DNA from 4 places in the Pseudomonas nunensis genome. Region 4 is predicted to be linked to each of the others. Evidence: predicted binding sites of a transcription regulator. Region 4 holds the regulator's gene; each other region holds the start of a gene.
What was found. Region 4 encodes FliA, which starts transcription of late flagellar genes. Its sites were predicted from a motif close to CTAAAGTTTNNNNNNNNNNNGCCGNTAA; they were not measured.
Positions count from the first base shown of each region.

Region 1: motA (flagellar motor stator protein MotA) is a predicted target of FliA. The motif match lies at 2,012-2,039, and genes of this name have one in related genera.
Region 2: NK667_RS12250 (methyl-accepting chemotaxis protein) is a predicted target of FliA. The motif match lies at 2,565-2,592, and genes of this name have one in related genera.
Region 3: NK667_RS26620 (methyl-accepting chemotaxis protein) is a predicted target of FliA. The motif match lies at 2,437-2,464, and genes of this name have one in related genera.

Region 1 covers NZ_CP101125.1:5,583,166-5,587,379, reverse strand. The annotation lists gene NK667_RS24590 (rhodanese-like domain-containing protein) at 1-360, opposite strand, end outside; gene NK667_RS24585 (HDOD domain-containing protein) at 403-1,941, opposite strand; gene motA (flagellar motor stator protein MotA) at 2,108-2,959, shown strand; gene motB (flagellar motor protein MotB) at 2,963-3,994, shown strand.
Region 2 covers NZ_CP101125.1:2,857,393-2,861,606, forward strand. The annotation lists gene NK667_RS12235 (LysR family transcriptional regulator) at 1-588, opposite strand, end outside; gene NK667_RS12240 (aldo/keto reductase) at 708-1,703, shown strand; gene NK667_RS12245 (hypothetical protein) at 1,749-2,267, opposite strand; gene NK667_RS12250 (methyl-accepting chemotaxis protein) at 2,654-4,214, shown strand, end outside.
Region 3 covers NZ_CP101125.1:6,072,407-6,076,620, reverse strand. The annotation lists rRNA gene NK667_RS26635 (23S ribosomal RNA) at 1-1,760, shown strand, start outside; rRNA gene rrf (5S ribosomal RNA) at 1,937-2,052, shown strand; rRNA gene rrf (5S ribosomal RNA) at 2,161-2,276, shown strand; gene NK667_RS26620 (methyl-accepting chemotaxis protein) at 2,581-4,214, shown strand, end outside.
Region 4 covers NZ_CP101125.1:4,380,579-4,384,792, reverse strand. The annotation lists gene flhF (flagellar biosynthesis GTPase FlhF) at 1-488, shown strand, start outside; gene fleN (flagellar synthesis regulator FleN) at 605-1,435, shown strand; gene fliA (RNA polymerase sigma factor FliA) at 1,432-2,172, shown strand; gene NK667_RS19140 (chemotaxis response regulator CheY) at 2,341-2,712, shown strand; gene NK667_RS19135 (protein phosphatase CheZ) at 2,735-3,523, shown strand; gene NK667_RS19130 (chemotaxis protein CheA) at 3,577-4,214, shown strand, end outside.

The DNA.
Region 1 (4,214 bases), 1.2 Mb from region 4:
CCACGCTGGCAGACCACCGTCGATGTAGTGGTATTTTTTGTGGCCGATGACATCCAGCAGCCAGATAAAACGCCCGGCCCAACCGCCGCCTTCGTCGTCATAGACCACGTAGACCGCATCCTTGTTATGCCCCAGTTCACCGAACAACGCTTCAAGTGCCGCTTGCGGTGGCATCAGTCCGGGCGCTGGCGCCTGGCCGAGTTGCGTGCGTTTCGGATCGACAAAACGCGCACCGGGCAGATGCCCTTCGGCATAGCGGGCGCTGCTGGTCAGGTCCACCAGAATCAGTTCGCGGGCGTCGAGACGCGGGAGCAAGTCGCTCGGCTCGATCACCAGCGGCAAGCCAGAGAAGTCAGACATGTGAGGTCTCCAGAGCACAAAGGGGAGGATTGTAGCGCAGCCTTATTGGCCGCGGGTGCTAAAGCTATGCAGGGCTTTTTCGATGCACTGCGCGGTTTTGCCAAAGGCTTGCACGGTGATTTCCGAGAACGGCCCGCCGCCCTGGTCCGCCACCACGACCATGATCACCCGGCCATTGTTGACCAATGAGCGCAGCAGCAGGTGTTCGCCACCAAACTGCGCGCGCAGGCTGGCAGGTAGCAGCGCGGAAAACTGGGCATTGTTGGCCGGCGTAATGCGCACCTGAGCTTGTTGCGAGAGCAGACGTTGCAACACGCTGCTCTGGCTCACTACAAAATTCAGGCTGGCGGCTTCTTTCGGCACTCCGGCGGTCTGGTGCACCCGCAGATTGGCGTGGGTGCGGTCGGCCATCAGGATCATTACCCGGCGCATGCCGCAGGCGACCAGGGCGTCGCGTGCCGAGGTGGTCAGGTGCATCGCGTTGGTAAAGCGACTTGGCTCCACCAGCAGCTCTGCGCATTGCTTGCGCCAATTGCTCAGGTCTTCAGTGGTTGGCGCCGGGGCGGGCAGCAGACCGGCGTGGACCCGGTTCATGCCCCACGGCCAAAGCAGCGACACCGCTGGGTGCCAGAGGTCCGGCATCGCATGTTGGCGAGCGCTGTTGGCGGCCTGTTGGTGCAACTGTTGTTGCACTTCATCCATCGGGATTTGCAGGTAAAGGCTGGTCAGGTACTGCCAGCGTTCACTGTGCGGGCTGTCCCAGGCCTGTTGCGCCGACAGCGCAAGACCATTGGCCAGCAACACCGTGTTGGCCGGCTGATTGAGCCAGCGGCGCAAAGTCGGATCGTCGTCGAGGCGGTTTTGCTGGCGCAGCGGATGATCGCTGTCCCGGGCAATGCGCAGGACTTTCACCAGCTCCCGTTGCTCGTTGAGCAGCAGGCGATAACCCTGCTGCACCCAGATCGGCAGCCGCCAGATGTCCACCAGTGCCAGGCAGATGTCCAGCAGGCGCACGCCGAACAACTGCTTTTCGACTTTGCGTGCCGACTCGCCTTTATGGATGACCCGCAGTTCCCATTCTTCGAGCAAGTGCGGATGGGTCAATGCCATCGGCCACAACGGCGAGAGAAACAGCAGGCTGCCCCAATGAATGTCCTGCCACAGTCGTGCCAGGCGATTGGCGAAGAAACCGTTGGCCTGTTGCGTCGCGTGCTGGCTGATCAATTGCAGCTGGCGCAGCGCTTTCGGGATCTCGGACTGTGGTTCGGCGGGCAGGCGCGCGAGCAGTTCTTCGGTGCGTTTCAACCCGAGGCGATTGAGCGCCACATCAAGGTTTTCCGCAGGCTCGGTCATGCTGCCATGGTTGTGGCGGTTAGCCTCGCGAATCACGCTCAAGGCCAGGGCCGGGCTTTCCTGCATCAATTCGGCAATGTCGCGCAGTGAGCTGCGGTTATTGCGAATGGCTTTGCAGACACGGTCATGACTCTCTTGCGGAACCGGCAGGCGCACGCCATCGAGAAGCTTGACCCAGCCGTCGAGAGTGGTCGGTTTTAGAGGTGGAACGTTCGTTTCATTAGCCATGGCTGGACGGGATCATCATTGGCTGTAAACACGCCCGGCGCGGGCTAAATTGGCTTTTCGCCTGAACTGGCTATAGTCTGGCGCAGTTTTGCCGATAAGTAGAAGAAGAGATTTTTTAACTTCCGAATATGACCTTGAACCCGACTCAGTAAGTGCTCTCCTACCTATGGCTAAATTAATCGGCATCATCGTCGTATTCGCGAGCGTGCTCGGCGGATACGTGCTCTCCCATGGCAAAATTGCCGCCCTGATTCAGCCTTTCGAGGTGATGATTATCGGTGGTGCGGCCCTCGGTGCATTCCTGCAGGCCAACCCCGGTTATATGACCATGCACGTGCTCAAGAAATCCTTGGGCATGTTCAGTTCGCGCTTCACCCACACCTTCTATCTTGAAGTGCTGGGCCTGATCTACGAGATCCTCAACAAGAGCCGCCGCGAAGGCATGATGGCCATCGAAGGCGACATCGAAGATGCCTCCGCGAGCCCGATTTTCGCCAAGTACCCAGCGGTGTTGAAAGACGAGCGCATGACCGCGTTCATCTGCGATTACCTGCGCATCATGTCCTCCGGCAACATGGCTCCGCATGAGCTGGAAGGCCTGTTCGACATGGAACTCTATAGCCTCAAGGAAGACTTGGAGCACCCGTCCCACGCGGTGAACGGCATCGCCGACGCCATGCCGGGTTTCGGTATCGTCGCGGCGGTACTCGGTATCGTGGTGACCATGGCTTCCCTGGGCGAAGGCGACCAGAAATCCATCGGCCTGCACGTCGGTGCGGCACTGGTAGGTACCTTCTTCGGTATTCTCGCGGCCTACGGTTTCTTCGGCCCGCTGGCGCATTCCCTGGCCCACGATGCCAAGGAAGAACTGAACGTCTACGAAGCCATCAAGGCTTCGCTGGTGGCCTCGGCTTCCGGCATGCCGCCATCGTTGGCGGTGGAGTTCGGTCGCAAGGTTCTGTACCCGGCGCACCGTCCTAGCTTCGCTGAGCTGGAACAAGCGGTTCGCGGTCGTTAAGTTATGGAAAATAATCAGCCGATAATCATCAAGCGCGTCAAGCGCATTGCTGGCGGGCATCACGGGGGCGCCTGGAAAATCGCCTTCGCTGACTTCGCGACGGCGATGATGGCGTTCTTCCTAGTGTTGTGGCTGCTGTCCACCGCCACGCCGGAACAGAAGATCGCCATCGCCGGTTACTTCAAAGACCCGGTCGGCTTCTCCGAAAGCGGCACACCGTACATCATCGATCTGGGCGGCACGCCGACCCTGGCGCCGGAGAACACCCTCAACCCTGAGGTGAAATCCCAGCCGCAGCCGGACAAGGTGACTGTCGATACCGAACAGGTCGAAGGCATGGCCGAACAGGTCGAGAAAGAACGCCTGGAACTGCTGCTGCAAGAACTGCAAAACAAGGTTGAAGAGAACCCGCAGCTGCAGAAGTTCAAGGACCAGATCCTGTTCGAGATCACTCCTAACGGCTTGCGCATCCAGATCATGGACGCGGATAACCGGCCGATGTTCGATTCGGGTTCGGCGCGTTTGAAGCCTTACTTCGAAGACATCTTGTTGGCCATGGCTGACACGATTAAAGCGGTGCCGAACAAGATCAGCATCAGCGGTCACACCGATGCCAAGCCTTACACCGGCACTGGTGATTTCGGTAACTGGGAATTGTCGGCCAACCGTGCCAACGCGGCTCGCCGTGCGCTGGTCGCCGGCAGCTACCCGGAATCGCAAGTGGCGCGGGTCGTGGGTTATGCCTCGTCGGCGTTGTTTGATCGGGAACATCCGTTCAATCCGGTCAACCGCCGTATCGACATCGTTGTGTTGACCAAGAAGGCTCAAGCGGCCATCGAAGGGGCGCAAGGGGCTGATCCAACCACGACGCCGGGGCAGGGTGCGCCGGGTGAAGCGCCGAATGCGCCAGCTACGCCGGTTGATCCGAATGCTTTGCCTGCGGACAAGCAACCGGTGCCAGCGCATGAGCTGCGTGAGCGGTTGAATCTGTTTGAGGATGCGGCGCCGAAGCCGACGGAGCCTCCCAAGCAGTAATCCATAACAATCAAGCCGACAGCGAAGTCGGCTTTTTTGTGCCACTTTGATTTGGTCACTTTATGCTCAGCGTGGGCGCGGTCCCTGTAGGAGCGAGGCTTGCCCGCGAAGACGGCCTGATAGCCGACCCGCCTTTTGCTGATGTACATCGATCAACTGTGGGAGCGGGCTTGCTCGCGAAGGCGGCCTGATAACCGACCTGTATTTTGCAGATGTACAC
Region 2 (4,214 bases), 1.5 Mb from region 4:
GGTCGCGGAGAAATACTCCACCATCTGATGGCCGTGCAGGTCCGACGGACGCTTGGGCACGCCATGACGCTGCAAGTATTCGGGGCTGGCGCAGGTCACCTGATCGAGCATGACCAGTGGGCGTGCCACCAGAGAGTCATCCAGCGGCGAGCCTCCGCGCAACACGCAATCCACGCCTTCGCGAATCAGGTCAATGGTGCGGTCGTTCAAGCTGATCTCCAGTTCGATCTGCGGATACCGGGCGGTAAATTGCGGCAATGCCGGGATCACGATCAGCCGCCCGATACCCGCCGGCATGTCGACCCGCAGTAAGCCTTTGGGATTGTGTCGGGCGGCGGAAAACACCGCTTCGGTTTCCTCAAGGTCCGCGAGCAATTGCACGCACCGGGGGTAATAGGCCGCGCCGTCCAGGGTCAGGCTAATGTGCCGGGTGGTGCGCTGCAACAGTTGCACACCCAGGTGTGCTTCCAGTTGCTTGATCAGAATCGTCACCGAGGCGCGAGGCATTTGCAGGCTGTCCGCCGCCTTGGCGAAGCCGCCCAGCTCGACGATCCGGGTAAACACGCGCATGGCGTTGAGACGGTCCATGGTTCTGCCGCACCTGTCGATTATTTAGAAATCATGAATAGTGATAGCAGTTTTAGCCGGTTTATCTTGTTTCTGTCGAGGGGAACAATGGCGACTCACATTTTCAAGGAGCTGAACTCATGCAAACACGTCAACTGGGCAAGAACGGACCGCAGGTGAGCGCCATCGGATTGGGCTGCATGGGCATGACCGATTTCTACACCACCGGCACCGATACTCGCGAAGCCACCGCGACCCTGCACCGGGCGCTGGAGTTGGGCATCAACCTGCTCGATACCGCCGACATGTACGGCCCGCACACCAATGAAGAACTGATCGGTAAAGCCATCGCCGGCAAGCGCGACCAAGTGTTCCTGGCCAGCAAGTTCGGCATCGTTCGCGATCCGGCCAACCCGACCGCACGTGGTGTCGACGGGAGCCCGGAATACATTCGCCAGTCCATCGACGGCACTCTCAAGCGCCTCGGCGTGGACACCCTGGACTTGTACTACCAACACCGGATCGATCCGCAAGTCGCCATTGAGGAAACCGTCGGCGCCATGGCCGAGCTGGTGAAGGCCGGCAAGGTGCGCTATCTGGGATTGAGCGAAGCCTCAGCGGCGACGCTGGAACGGGCGAACAAGGTGCATCCGATCAGCGCGCTGCAAAGTGAATATTCATTGTGGAGCCGAGATCAGGAAGACAACGGTTGCCTGGCCACGTGTCAGCGCCTGGGTATCGCGTTTGTGCCTTATAGCCCGTTGGGCCGCGGCTTTTTGACCGGAGCACTGAAAAGTCCGGACGACTTTGCCGCCGACGATTACCGTCGCTTCAGTCCGCGTTTTCAAGGGGAGAATTTCGCGAAAAACCTGCTGCTGGTGCAGCAAGTACAAGTGCTGGCCGCCGACAAGGGCGTGACTGCCGGGCAATTGGCGTTGGCCTGGGTGCTGGCGCAAGGCGAGTTCCTGATCCCGATTCCCGGGACCAAGCAGCGTAAATATCTGGAGGAAAATGTCGCGGCGCTGGAGGTGAAACTGAGCACCAGCGAGCTGCAAGCGCTGGAAGCGATCTTTCCGGCCCACGCCACGGCCGGCCTGCGTTACCCGGAAGCGGTGATGCAAATGCTCGACCGCTGATTGCGCGACTTCTGCCCCGCTCAGCGCAATGAGCGGGGCAGACAATCATTTGTCCTTTTTCTTGACCGTCGAGCCGTTACCTTCGCCGTAGGTTTTCAGGTTCTGCAGCACGTAAATAGCTTTCTTGAACTCAGGCACCAGGTAGTTGGCGTACTTGTTGCCCTTGAGGTTGTTGCTCTGGATCGAGTCCAGTTGCGTGGCGAAGTAGTCCAGCGCATTGAATTTGGCATCCGGATCGTTCGGGATACCAAACTTGTCGAATTTGTCGCCAGCGTTGAGCAAGGTCAGCGCGGTCACATCGCCGATGATGCCGTTCTGCTTGAGGAAGGTGCTCATGTTGCCCAATTGCTTGGCCGAGATGTTCGACGGATCGAAGCCCTTGACCTGTTTGAACAATTGCAAGCTATCCATTTTGGCCCGATCGAGGATCGTCGGGTTGGTGCCGACCATGGTCAGGATTTCCCGCACCTTGGCGCTCTGGGTCACCGGTTTCGCATTCTCCGAACCCTGGCGCACCAGCAGGCCCGATTTGGCAGTCCAGTTGCCGACCAGACCAATTGTCATGACCGTACTCCTTTCGACTGGAACATAGAAAATCCTTGTTTTGAGCGAGATGATTGCGGGGAAGTATCGGCGCGAAACGTTAGTACACCTATTAATATTTCGTCTTTTTACAAATTTCGTACATTTTCGATACATATCGCCAAAGGCCCGGTTTCATTGGCCTATATGAAATTTTTGTTCTTGGTCTAGCCGCTCTATCGATTGTCATTTATTACAGAATCATTCCGTTTGTAGCGGTCTCGACACTTGCCTGATCTTGACCGTCTGTCCCCCTGACTGATTTCTTGCACGCCCGTACTAAAGCTCGCCCCCGCCAGGCCGATAAGCCCTGGATAGCCCCACTTCCAGAACCCAAACAATAAAAACGCAGCACAAGGACCGGTCCCATGCCCGCATTCCGTACCATTCAGGCTCGCTACACGCTGTTTCTGGTCCTGTTCATCCTGCTGCTTTCGGTGCTCACGGTGGTGGGCATCAGCCAGTTGGTCGCGCCGAAACTGCGCCACACCGAAGAACAGGTGGCCCTCAACCGCATTGCTGAAGTCGCCGAGCAAATCCAGGGCGAACTGAACAAGGTCCAGGCCCAACAACGCAGCATCACCCAGACTATTCCCCTGCTCGACAGCGCCGCCATCGATACGGTGTTGCCCGGTTTGGTGGACCAGTACGGCGAGCTGAAAGTGTTCGGCGGCGGGATCTGGCCATTGCCTGGCCAGCGTGAAGCGGGCCGCAACAAGTTCAGCACCTTCTGGCACCGCGACAGCTCCGGCAAACTGGCGGTGAACACCTTCTGGAACAGTGACGCCGCACCTAACTATTACGACCAGACCTGGTACAAGGGCGGCATGGCCACCCCACGCGGCCAGTGCGCCTGGGCTGCAGCCTATAAAGATGACGCGAGTGCCGAACCGCGCACCAACTGCGCCATGGCCATCCAGAAAAATGGTGCGGCTTACGGCGTGTCGACCATCGACGTGACCCTGGGCTTCTTCAACGACCTGATCGCGCGCAAGGAAAAAGACCTCGGAGCCGAAATGCTGATCGTCGAGTCCGACGGCAAAATCATCAGCAACAGCTCGCGCATCAGCGGGCCGATCGTGTTGAAAAACATCAGCGAACTGGCTGGCAACTCGCCGTTCGCCAACCAGGTCAAGACTGGCCTGCAAAATCGCGACAAGGCCCAGCGGGTCGAATTCGACAACAACGGCGAAGCCAGCACCTTCTTCATGCGCCCGATCGAAGGCACGCCGTGGTACCTCGCCACCGCCCTGCCGACCAAGCTGATCACCGCCCAGCGTGACGATGTGCTGAACACCTTGAGCCTGTTGCAGATTCCGATGGTGATCCTGCTGGTGCTGTTGCAGATCTATGCGATCCGCCAGTTGATCCACCGCATGAAAATCCTCAAGACCAACATTGACGCGCTGTCCGCCGGCGACGCCGACCTGACCAAGCGCATCACTATCCGCGCCGAGGACGAACTGGGCGCCATCGGCCATTCGGTCAACGCCTTCATCATCTATTTGCAGAACATGATCGGCGAAGTGACCCAAGCCACCGGTGCCATGGCGTCGAGCCTGGACAACCTGCAACGCACCTCGGAGCACACCAGCCAGATCCTGGTGCGTCACGCTTCGGAAACCGATCAGACCGTTACCGCGATCACCGAAATGAGCTCCACCGCCGACAGCGTGGCGCAGAACGCGGCCGAAACCGCCTCGTTCACCCAGCGCGCCAGCGAACACGCGGATCGCTCGCGGGTAGTAGTCGGTGAAGCCTCCAGCAGTGTGGTGGCGTTGATCGAAGAAGTGGCCAGCGCCACGCATAAAGTCGAAAACATGCAGCAGGATGCGCAGCGGATTACCGAGATTCTCGGTGTGATTGGCGCGATTGCCGGGCAAACCAACCTGTTGGCGCTTAACGCTGCCATTGAAGCGGCACGCGCCG
Region 3 (4,214 bases), 1.7 Mb from region 4:
CAAACCATACACCGAAGCTACGGGTATCACTTAGGTGATGCGGTAGAGGAGCGTTCTGTAAGCCTGTGAAGGTGAGTTGAGAAGCTTGCTGGAGGTATCAGAAGTGCGAATGCTGACATGAGTAACGACAATGGGTGTGAAAAACACCCACGCCGAAAGACCAAGGTTTCCTGCGCAACGTTAATCGACGCAGGGTTAGTCGGTCCCTAAGGCGAGGCTGAAAAGCGTAGTCGATGGAAAACAGGTTAATATTCCTGTACTTCTGGTTATTGCGATGGAGGGACGGAGAAGGCTAGGCCAGCTTGGCGTTGGTTGTCCAAGTTTAAGGTGGTAGGCTGGAATCTTAGGTAAATCCGGGATTCTAAGGCCGAGAGCTGATGACGAGTGTTCTTTTAGAACACGAAGTGGTTGATGCCATGCTTCCAAGAAAAGCTTCTAAGCTTCAGGTAACCAGGAACCGTACCCCAAACCGACACAGGTGGTTGGGTAGAGAATACCAAGGCGCTTGAGAGAACTCGGGTGAAGGAACTAGGCAAAATGGCACCGTAACTTCGGGAGAAGGTGCGCCGGTGAGGGTGAAGCATTTACTGCGTAAGCCCATGCCGGTCGAAGATACCAGGCCGCTGCGACTGTTTATTAAAAACACAGCACTCTGCAAACACGAAAGTGGACGTATAGGGTGTGACGCCTGCCCGGTGCCGGAAGGTTAATTGATGGGGTTAGCTAACGCGAAGCTCTTGATCGAAGCCCCGGTAAACGGCGGCCGTAACTATAACGGTCCTAAGGTAGCGAAATTCCTTGTCGGGTAAGTTCCGACCTGCACGAATGGCGTAACGATGGCGGCGCTGTCTCCACCCGAGACTCAGTGAAATTGAAATCGCTGTGAAGATGCAGTGTATCCGCGGCTAGACGGAAAGACCCCGTGAACCTTTACTATAGCTTTGCACTGGACTTTGAATTTGCTTGTGTAGGATAGGTGGGAGGCTTTGAAGCGTGGACGCCAGTTCGCGTGGAGCCAACCTTGAAATACCACCCTGGCAACTTTGAGGTTCTAACTCAGGTCCGTTATCCGGATCGAGGACAGTGTATGGTGGGTAGTTTGACTGGGGCGGTCTCCTCCTAAAGAGTAACGGAGGAGTACGAAGGTGCGCTCAGACCGGTCGGAAATCGGTCGTAGAGTATAAAGGCAAAAGCGCGCTTGACTGCGAGACAGACACGTCGAGCAGGTACGAAAGTAGGTCTTAGTGATCCGGTGGTTCTGTATGGAAGGGCCATCGCTCAACGGATAAAAGGTACTCCGGGGATAACAGGCTGATACCGCCCAAGAGTTCATATCGACGGCGGTGTTTGGCACCTCGATGTCGGCTCATCACATCCTGGGGCTGAAGCCGGTCCCAAGGGTATGGCTGTTCGCCATTTAAAGTGGTACGCGAGCTGGGTTTAGAACGTCGTGAGACAGTTCGGTCCCTATCTGCCGTGGACGTTTGAGATTTGAGAGGGGCTGCTCCTAGTACGAGAGGACCGGAGTGGACGAACCTCTGGTGTTCCGGTTGTCACGCCAGTGGCATTGCCGGGTAGCTATGTTCGGAATAGATAACCGCTGAAAGCATCTAAGCGGGAAACTAGCCTCAAGATGAGATCTCACTGGGACCTTGAGTCCCCTGAAGGGCCGTCGAAGACTACGACGTTGATAGGTTGGGTGTGTAAGCGCTGTGAGGCGTTGAGCTAACCAATACTAATTGCCCGTGAGGCTTGACCATATAACACCCAAGCAATTTGCTTGCTTCGAGCTGAAAGGCGAAAGAGCACCAGATTGCGGTGTGTGAAGACGAAACGAACCGAAAGTTCGAAACTGCTCACAAAACACCGAGATCTATCACATACCCATTCGCTGGAGCGTAAACCCGCAAGGGCAAACGAGCCGGCTCCCGAATTTCTTGACGACCATAGAGCATTGGAACCACCTGATCCCATCCCGAACTCAGCAGTGAAACGATGCATCGCCGATGGTAGTGTGGGGTTTCCCCATGTGAGAGTAGGTCATCGTCAAGATTAAATTCCGAAACCCCTATCTGCGTATGCAGGTAGGGGTTTTGTTTTAGTAGAAGTCACCGTTTTTTGCTGGCACGTTACTGCGGTAACGGGCTGGTCACAGAATTTCTTGACGACCATAGAGCATTGGAACCACCTGATCCCATCCCGAACTCAGCAGTGAAACGATGCATCGCCGATGGTAGTGTGGGGTTTCCCCATGTGAGAGTAGGTCATCGTCAAGATTGAATTCCGAAACCCCTGTCTGCTAACGCAGACAGGGGTTTTGTCGTTTTGGAGCAGATAAATCTTCAAGCGACAGTAAGGGCTTAAAGCTAATCCAGAATCTCTAGCACGCCGTTCGGCGGGAAGACGCCACGAATCCCATCCATTTCAGACAATCCCCTAAGATTTCTCCTGATCGTGCCGAAAGACTGGTGAGACATGCGTGCACCAAAGTAGAGCGGCCTCAGAAAGCCGTCTGCGCTGTTACATGGAATGTTGCAATCCGGAACGCATCCCCACTTTTTGCATAAGAAGTCCCATGAAATGAATCTCAAGTTCAGCCATAAAATCCTGCTGGCCGCTTCAGGCGTCGTGGTGCTGGCTTTTGCGTTGTTCACTTTGTACAACGACTATTTGCAGCGAAATACTATTCGGCAGAATCTCGAATCCTCCGTCCAGCAAGCCGGTGACTTGACCGCCAGCAGCGTGCAGAACTGGATGAGTGGCCGCGTACTGGTGCTAGAGAACCTGGCACAGAACGTCGCCCATCAAGGTGCAAACGCCGATCTGCCAGGATTGGTTGATCAACCGGCCTTCACCTCGAACTTCCAGTTCACTTACGTCGGCCAGGCCAACGGTGTATTCACCCAGCGCCCGGACGCGAAGATGCCGGATGGCTACGATCCACGTCAGCGCCCTTGGTACAAACAAGCCGTTGCGGCTGACAAGACCATGCTGACCCCGCCTTACATGGCTGCGGTCGGCGGTCTGGTGGTGACCATCGCTTTGCCGGTGAAAAAGAACGGCGAACTGCTCGGCGTTGTCGGCGGTGACCTGAGTCTGGAAACCTTGGTCAAGATCATCAACTCGGTAGACTTCGGCGGCATCGGTCATGCGTTCCTGGTCAGCGCGGACGGTCAGGTAATCGTCAGCCCGGACAAAGATCAGGTGATGAAGAACCTGAAAGACATCTACCCAGGCTCCAACGTGCGCATCGAGAAGGGTAATCAGAACGTCACTCTGAACAAGCAAGACCGCATCCTCTCGTTCACCCCGGTCACCGGTTTGCCGAACGCCGAGTGGTACATCGGTCTGTCAATCGACAAGGACAAGGCCTACGCCCCGCTGAGCCAATTCCGCACCTCGGCATTGATCGCGATGTTTATCGCCGTGAGCGCCATTGCAGTGCTGCTGAGCCTGCTGATCAACGTGCTGATGCGTCCGCTGACCACCATGGGCCGTGCGATGAAAGACATCGCCCAGGGTGAAGGTGACTTGACCCGTCGTCTGGCCGTGGAAAGCAAAGACGAATTTGGTGAACTGGGTGGTGCGTTCAACCAGTTCGTGGAACGGATTCACGCATCGATTTCCGAAGTGTCCTCAGCGACCCGTCAGGTCCATGACCTGTCGCAACGCGTCATGGCATCGTCCAACGCCTCGATCATTGGTTCCGACGAACAAAGTGCCCGCACCAACAGTGTGGCTGCTGCGATCAACCAACTCGGTGCCGCAACCCAGGAAATTGCGCGCAACGCCGCTGATGCTTCGCAACACGCCAGCGGCGCGAGCGAGCAGGCCGACGACGGTCGTCAGGTGGTGGAAAAAACCATCCTGGCCATGACCGAGTTGTCGCAGAAAATCAGCCTGTCCTGCACCCAGATCGAAACCCTTAATGCCAGCACCGACAACATCGGGCACATTCTGGATGTGATCAAAGGCATCTCCCAGCAAACCAACCTGTTGGCCCTGAACGCGGCCATCGAAGCGGCCCGTGCGGGTGAAGCCGGTCGTGGTTTTGCGGTGGTGGCGGATGAGGTGCGTAACCTCGCTCATCGCACCCAGGAGTCGGCAGAAGAGATCCACAAAATGATCACTTCGTTGCAGATCGGTTCTCGCGAAGCGGTGACCACCATGAACGCCAGTCAGGTCTCCAGCGAAGAGAGCGTCGAAGTGGCGAA
Region 4 (4,214 bases):
CGGTGACCCACGTCGATCCGGGCCAGTCCCTGGTGCAGGCGCTGGATCCATTGCTGCGTAAACGCGTGATCCTGATCGATACCGCCGGCCTTCAAGCCAGCGATCCGGCACTGCGCATGCAGCTCGAAAGCCTGGCCGGTCGCGGGATCAAATCGAAAAATTATCTGGTCTTGGCAACCACCAGCCAGAAACAGGTTCTAACCGCTGCTTATCACAGCTACAAGCGGTGTGGGCTGGCCGGCTGCATCCTGACTAAACTGGATGAGACGGCGAGTCTGGGCGAGGTGTTGAGCCTGGCCATCAGTCATGAATTGCCGGTGGCTTACCTCACCGATGGCCCACGGATTCCAGATGATTTGCATCTGCCGCGGCGTCACCAGTTGGTCAGTCGCGCGGTCAGCGTGCAAATGCAGGAAGAACCCAGCGAAGAAGCCATGGCTGACATGTTCGCTGATATTTACCACAGCCCGACCAAGCAGGTTGGCTGAGGTACTAATGAACAGTTTTTGTACCTACATCGATGGTCTGCCATGCATTGTTCAGTTGATGAACGCGCAGCCAGTAATGTGGCCTCCGTCTATGCAAGACAAGGTAAAGAAATAACATGGGCAGCATGCATCCCGTACAGGTGATCGCGGTGACCGGCGGCAAAGGTGGCGTCGGGAAGACTAACGTGTCAGTGAACTTGTCCCTGGCTCTAGCAGAGCTTGGCCGGCGCGTCATGCTGCTGGACGCCGATCTGGGTCTGGCGAACGTCGACGTTCTGCTGGGACTGACGCCCAAACGTACCCTGGCCGACGTGATCGAAGGCCGCTGCGAGCTGCGCGACGTTCTGTTGCAAGGCCCCGGCGGTATCCGCATCGTGCCGGCCGCGTCCGGCACTCAGAGCATGGTGCATCTGAGCCCGGCCCAACACGCCGGCCTGATCCAGGCTTTCAGCGATATCGGCGACAACCTCGACGTATTGGTGATCGACACTGCTGCGGGTATTGGTGACTCGGTAGTCAGTTTTGTTCGCGCAGCCCAGGAAGTGTTGCTGGTGGTGTGTGACGAGCCGACGTCGATTACCGATGCCTACGCCCTGATCAAATTGCTCAACCGCGACTACGGCATGAACCGCTTCCGCGTCCTGGCCAACATGGCCCAGAGCCCGCAAGAAGGTCGCAACCTGTTCGCCAAGTTGACCAAGGTCACGGACCGCTTCCTCGACGTCGCCTTACAATACGTCGGTGCTGTGCCTTACGACGAAAGCGTGCGCAAGGCCGTGCAGAAGCAACGTGCTGTCTACGAAGCCTTCCCGCGCTCCAAGTGCGCCCTGGCCTTCAAGGCGATTGCCCAGAAAGTCGACACCTGGCCGCTGCCGGCCAACCCGCGCGGGCACCTGGAATTTTTCGTCGAGCGTCTCGTGCAACAGACCGCAGGACCCGTCCTATGACAGCCAGTGGCTACAACCTCTACAAGAAATCGGCGCGTGATTCGCAATACGAGCTGATCGAGCGTTATGCGCCACTGGTTAAACGCATTGCTTACCACTTGCTGGCGCGTTTGCCGGCCAGTGTCCAGGTGGAAGACCTGATCCAGGCCGGGATGATTGGCCTGCTTGAAGTGTCGACCAAATATGACGCCAGCAAAGGCGCGAGTTTCGAAACGTACGCGGGCATTCGAATCCGTGGCGCGATGCTCGATGAAGTACGCAAGGGGGACTGGGCACCACGTTCGGTCCACCGCAATACCCGTATGGTCAGCGACGCAATTCGCTCGATTGAAGCTAAAACCGGCCGTGACGCTAAAGATCACGAGGTTGCGGCCGAACTCCAATTGAGTCTCGACGATTATTACGGGATTTTGAACGATACCTTGGGCAGCCGCCTGTTCAGTTTCGACGACCTGTTGCAGGACGGCGAACACGAAGGGCTGCACGAGGATGGCGCCAGTGCTCATATGGAGCCGTCGCGCGATCTGGAAGATGAACGTTTCCAGGCTGCATTGGCGGACGCGATTGCCAATTTGCCGGAGCGTGAGCGACTGGTGTTGGCGCTGTACTACGACGAAGAGCTGAACCTCAAGGAAATCGGTGAGGTCCTGGGTGTCAGCGAATCGCGTGTCAGCCAGTTACACAGCCAGTGCGCGGCCCGTTTGCGGGGGCGTTTGGGGGAGTGGCGAGCGCGCTGAAGGCAGTGTGGGGACACTGCGAACGAGGCTGGTGTGGTGTTGAACTGCAGCGGTCTCGATCTGTTGTGCTCCAGACAGTCATTTGAGTGCTTTGCCGGATTGATTGAAATGGCGCGTCCAGGTGCTGGGCGCGTTTAAGACTGCTTGGAGGTCGAATTGGACAAGAACATGAAAATCCTCATCGTTGATGACTTCTCAACGATGCGGCGGATCATTAAAAACCTGTTGCGTGACCTTGGGTTCACCAACACGGTCGAGGCTGACGATGGCACCACTGCCATTCCGGTTCTCAACAGCGGCAGCATCGACTTTCTGGTAACAGACTGGAACATGCCTGGCATGACCGGCATCGACCTGCTGCGCCACGTGCGCGCCGATGAAAAACTCAAGCACTTGCCAGTGCTGATGGTGACCGCCGAAGCCAAGCGCGAGCAGATCATCGAAGCGGCCCAGGCCGGTGTTAACGGCTATGTGGTCAAACCCTTCACGGCCCAGGCGTTGAAAGAAAAAATCGAAAAGATTTTCGAACGCATCGGTTGAGCAACTGCGCCACGGGGGAGCTATGGAGCATAACGAATCTTCACAGGGCGATTTTGAATCGACCCTGAAAAAACATGCGGTCGAACTGGTCGAAAGCCTTGAAAAAGGCAGGTTCGGCGACGCTGTGCAACTGATCCATGAGCTCAACCAGACCCGTGACCGCGGCCTGTATCAGGAAGTGGGCAAGCTCACTCGTGAGCTGCATAGCGCGATCGTCAATTTCCAGATTGACCCGAACATGCCGCAAGCCGAGGAAGTCTCGCAGATCACGGATGCCACTGAGCGTCTGGGTTATGTGGTCAAGCTGACCGAGGCCGCTGCCAACCGCACCATGGACCTGGTGGAAAACGCCACGCCGCTGGTCAATGGCCTGAGCCAGGAAGCCCAGGCCTTGAGCACTGACTGGGGACGCTTTATGCGTCGCGAAGTCGGGGCTGAAGAGTTCCGTGAGTTGGCCCGGCGGGTCGACGGTTTCCTGACGCGCAGCAGCGAAGAAAATCGCGTGGTGTCGAGCAACCTGAACGACATTCTGCTGGCTCAGGATTACCAGGACCTCACCGGTCAAGTGATCAAGCGCGTGACCCAATTGGTCACCGAAGTTGAAAGCAACCTGCTCAAGCTCGTGCTCATGGCCAGCCAGGTAGACCGCTTTGCGGGTATCGAACATGACCGTGAAGCGATGCTTGCTGAAAAAGATCCGCAAAAACATCTCTCTCAGGGTGAAGGTCCGCAGATTCATGCCGATAAAAGAGAAGACGTTGTGTCCGGTCAGGACGATGTGGACGATTTGTTATCCAGCCTAGGATTTTAGAGTTTTAGCATTTTAGGTTTTTTAGGTTTTTAGACCTTGGGAGCACCCCCTTAATGAGCTTCGGCGCCGATGAAGAGATCCTTCAGGATTTCCTGGTTGAGGCCGGCGAGATTCTAGAGCAACTGTCCGAACAGCTGGTCGAGCTGGAAAGCCGACCAGATGATGCGGACTTGCTCAATGCAATTTTTCGCGGTTTTCACACTGTAAAAGGGGGCGCCGGCTTCCTCCAGCTCAACGAGCTGGTGGAGTGCTGTCACATCGCCGAGAACGTGTTCGACATCCTGCGCAAGGGTGAACGACGCGTCGACTCGGAATTGATGGACGTGGTTCTCGAAGCGCTGGATGCGGTGAACGGCATGTTCACCGAAGTCCGCGAACGCAGCCCGATCACGGCTGCCACTCCAGAATTGCTTGCGGCACTGGCCCGTCTGGCCGAGCCGCAAACCGCCGATGAAGCAGCCCCGGTTGCCGAAGCGGTGGAAGAACCGGCCGCTGAAAGCGAGTCGGGCGACATTACCGATAACGAATTCGAACAACTGCTGGACTCGCTGAACGCCGTCAAGGCCCAGGCCGAAGCCCCGGTAGCTGCGCCAGCGCCGAGCAGCAATGCTGCGGCCAGCGACGAAATCACCGACGCAGAGTTCGAGTCGTTGCTCGATCAGTTGCACGGCAAAGGCCAGTTCGCGGTCGA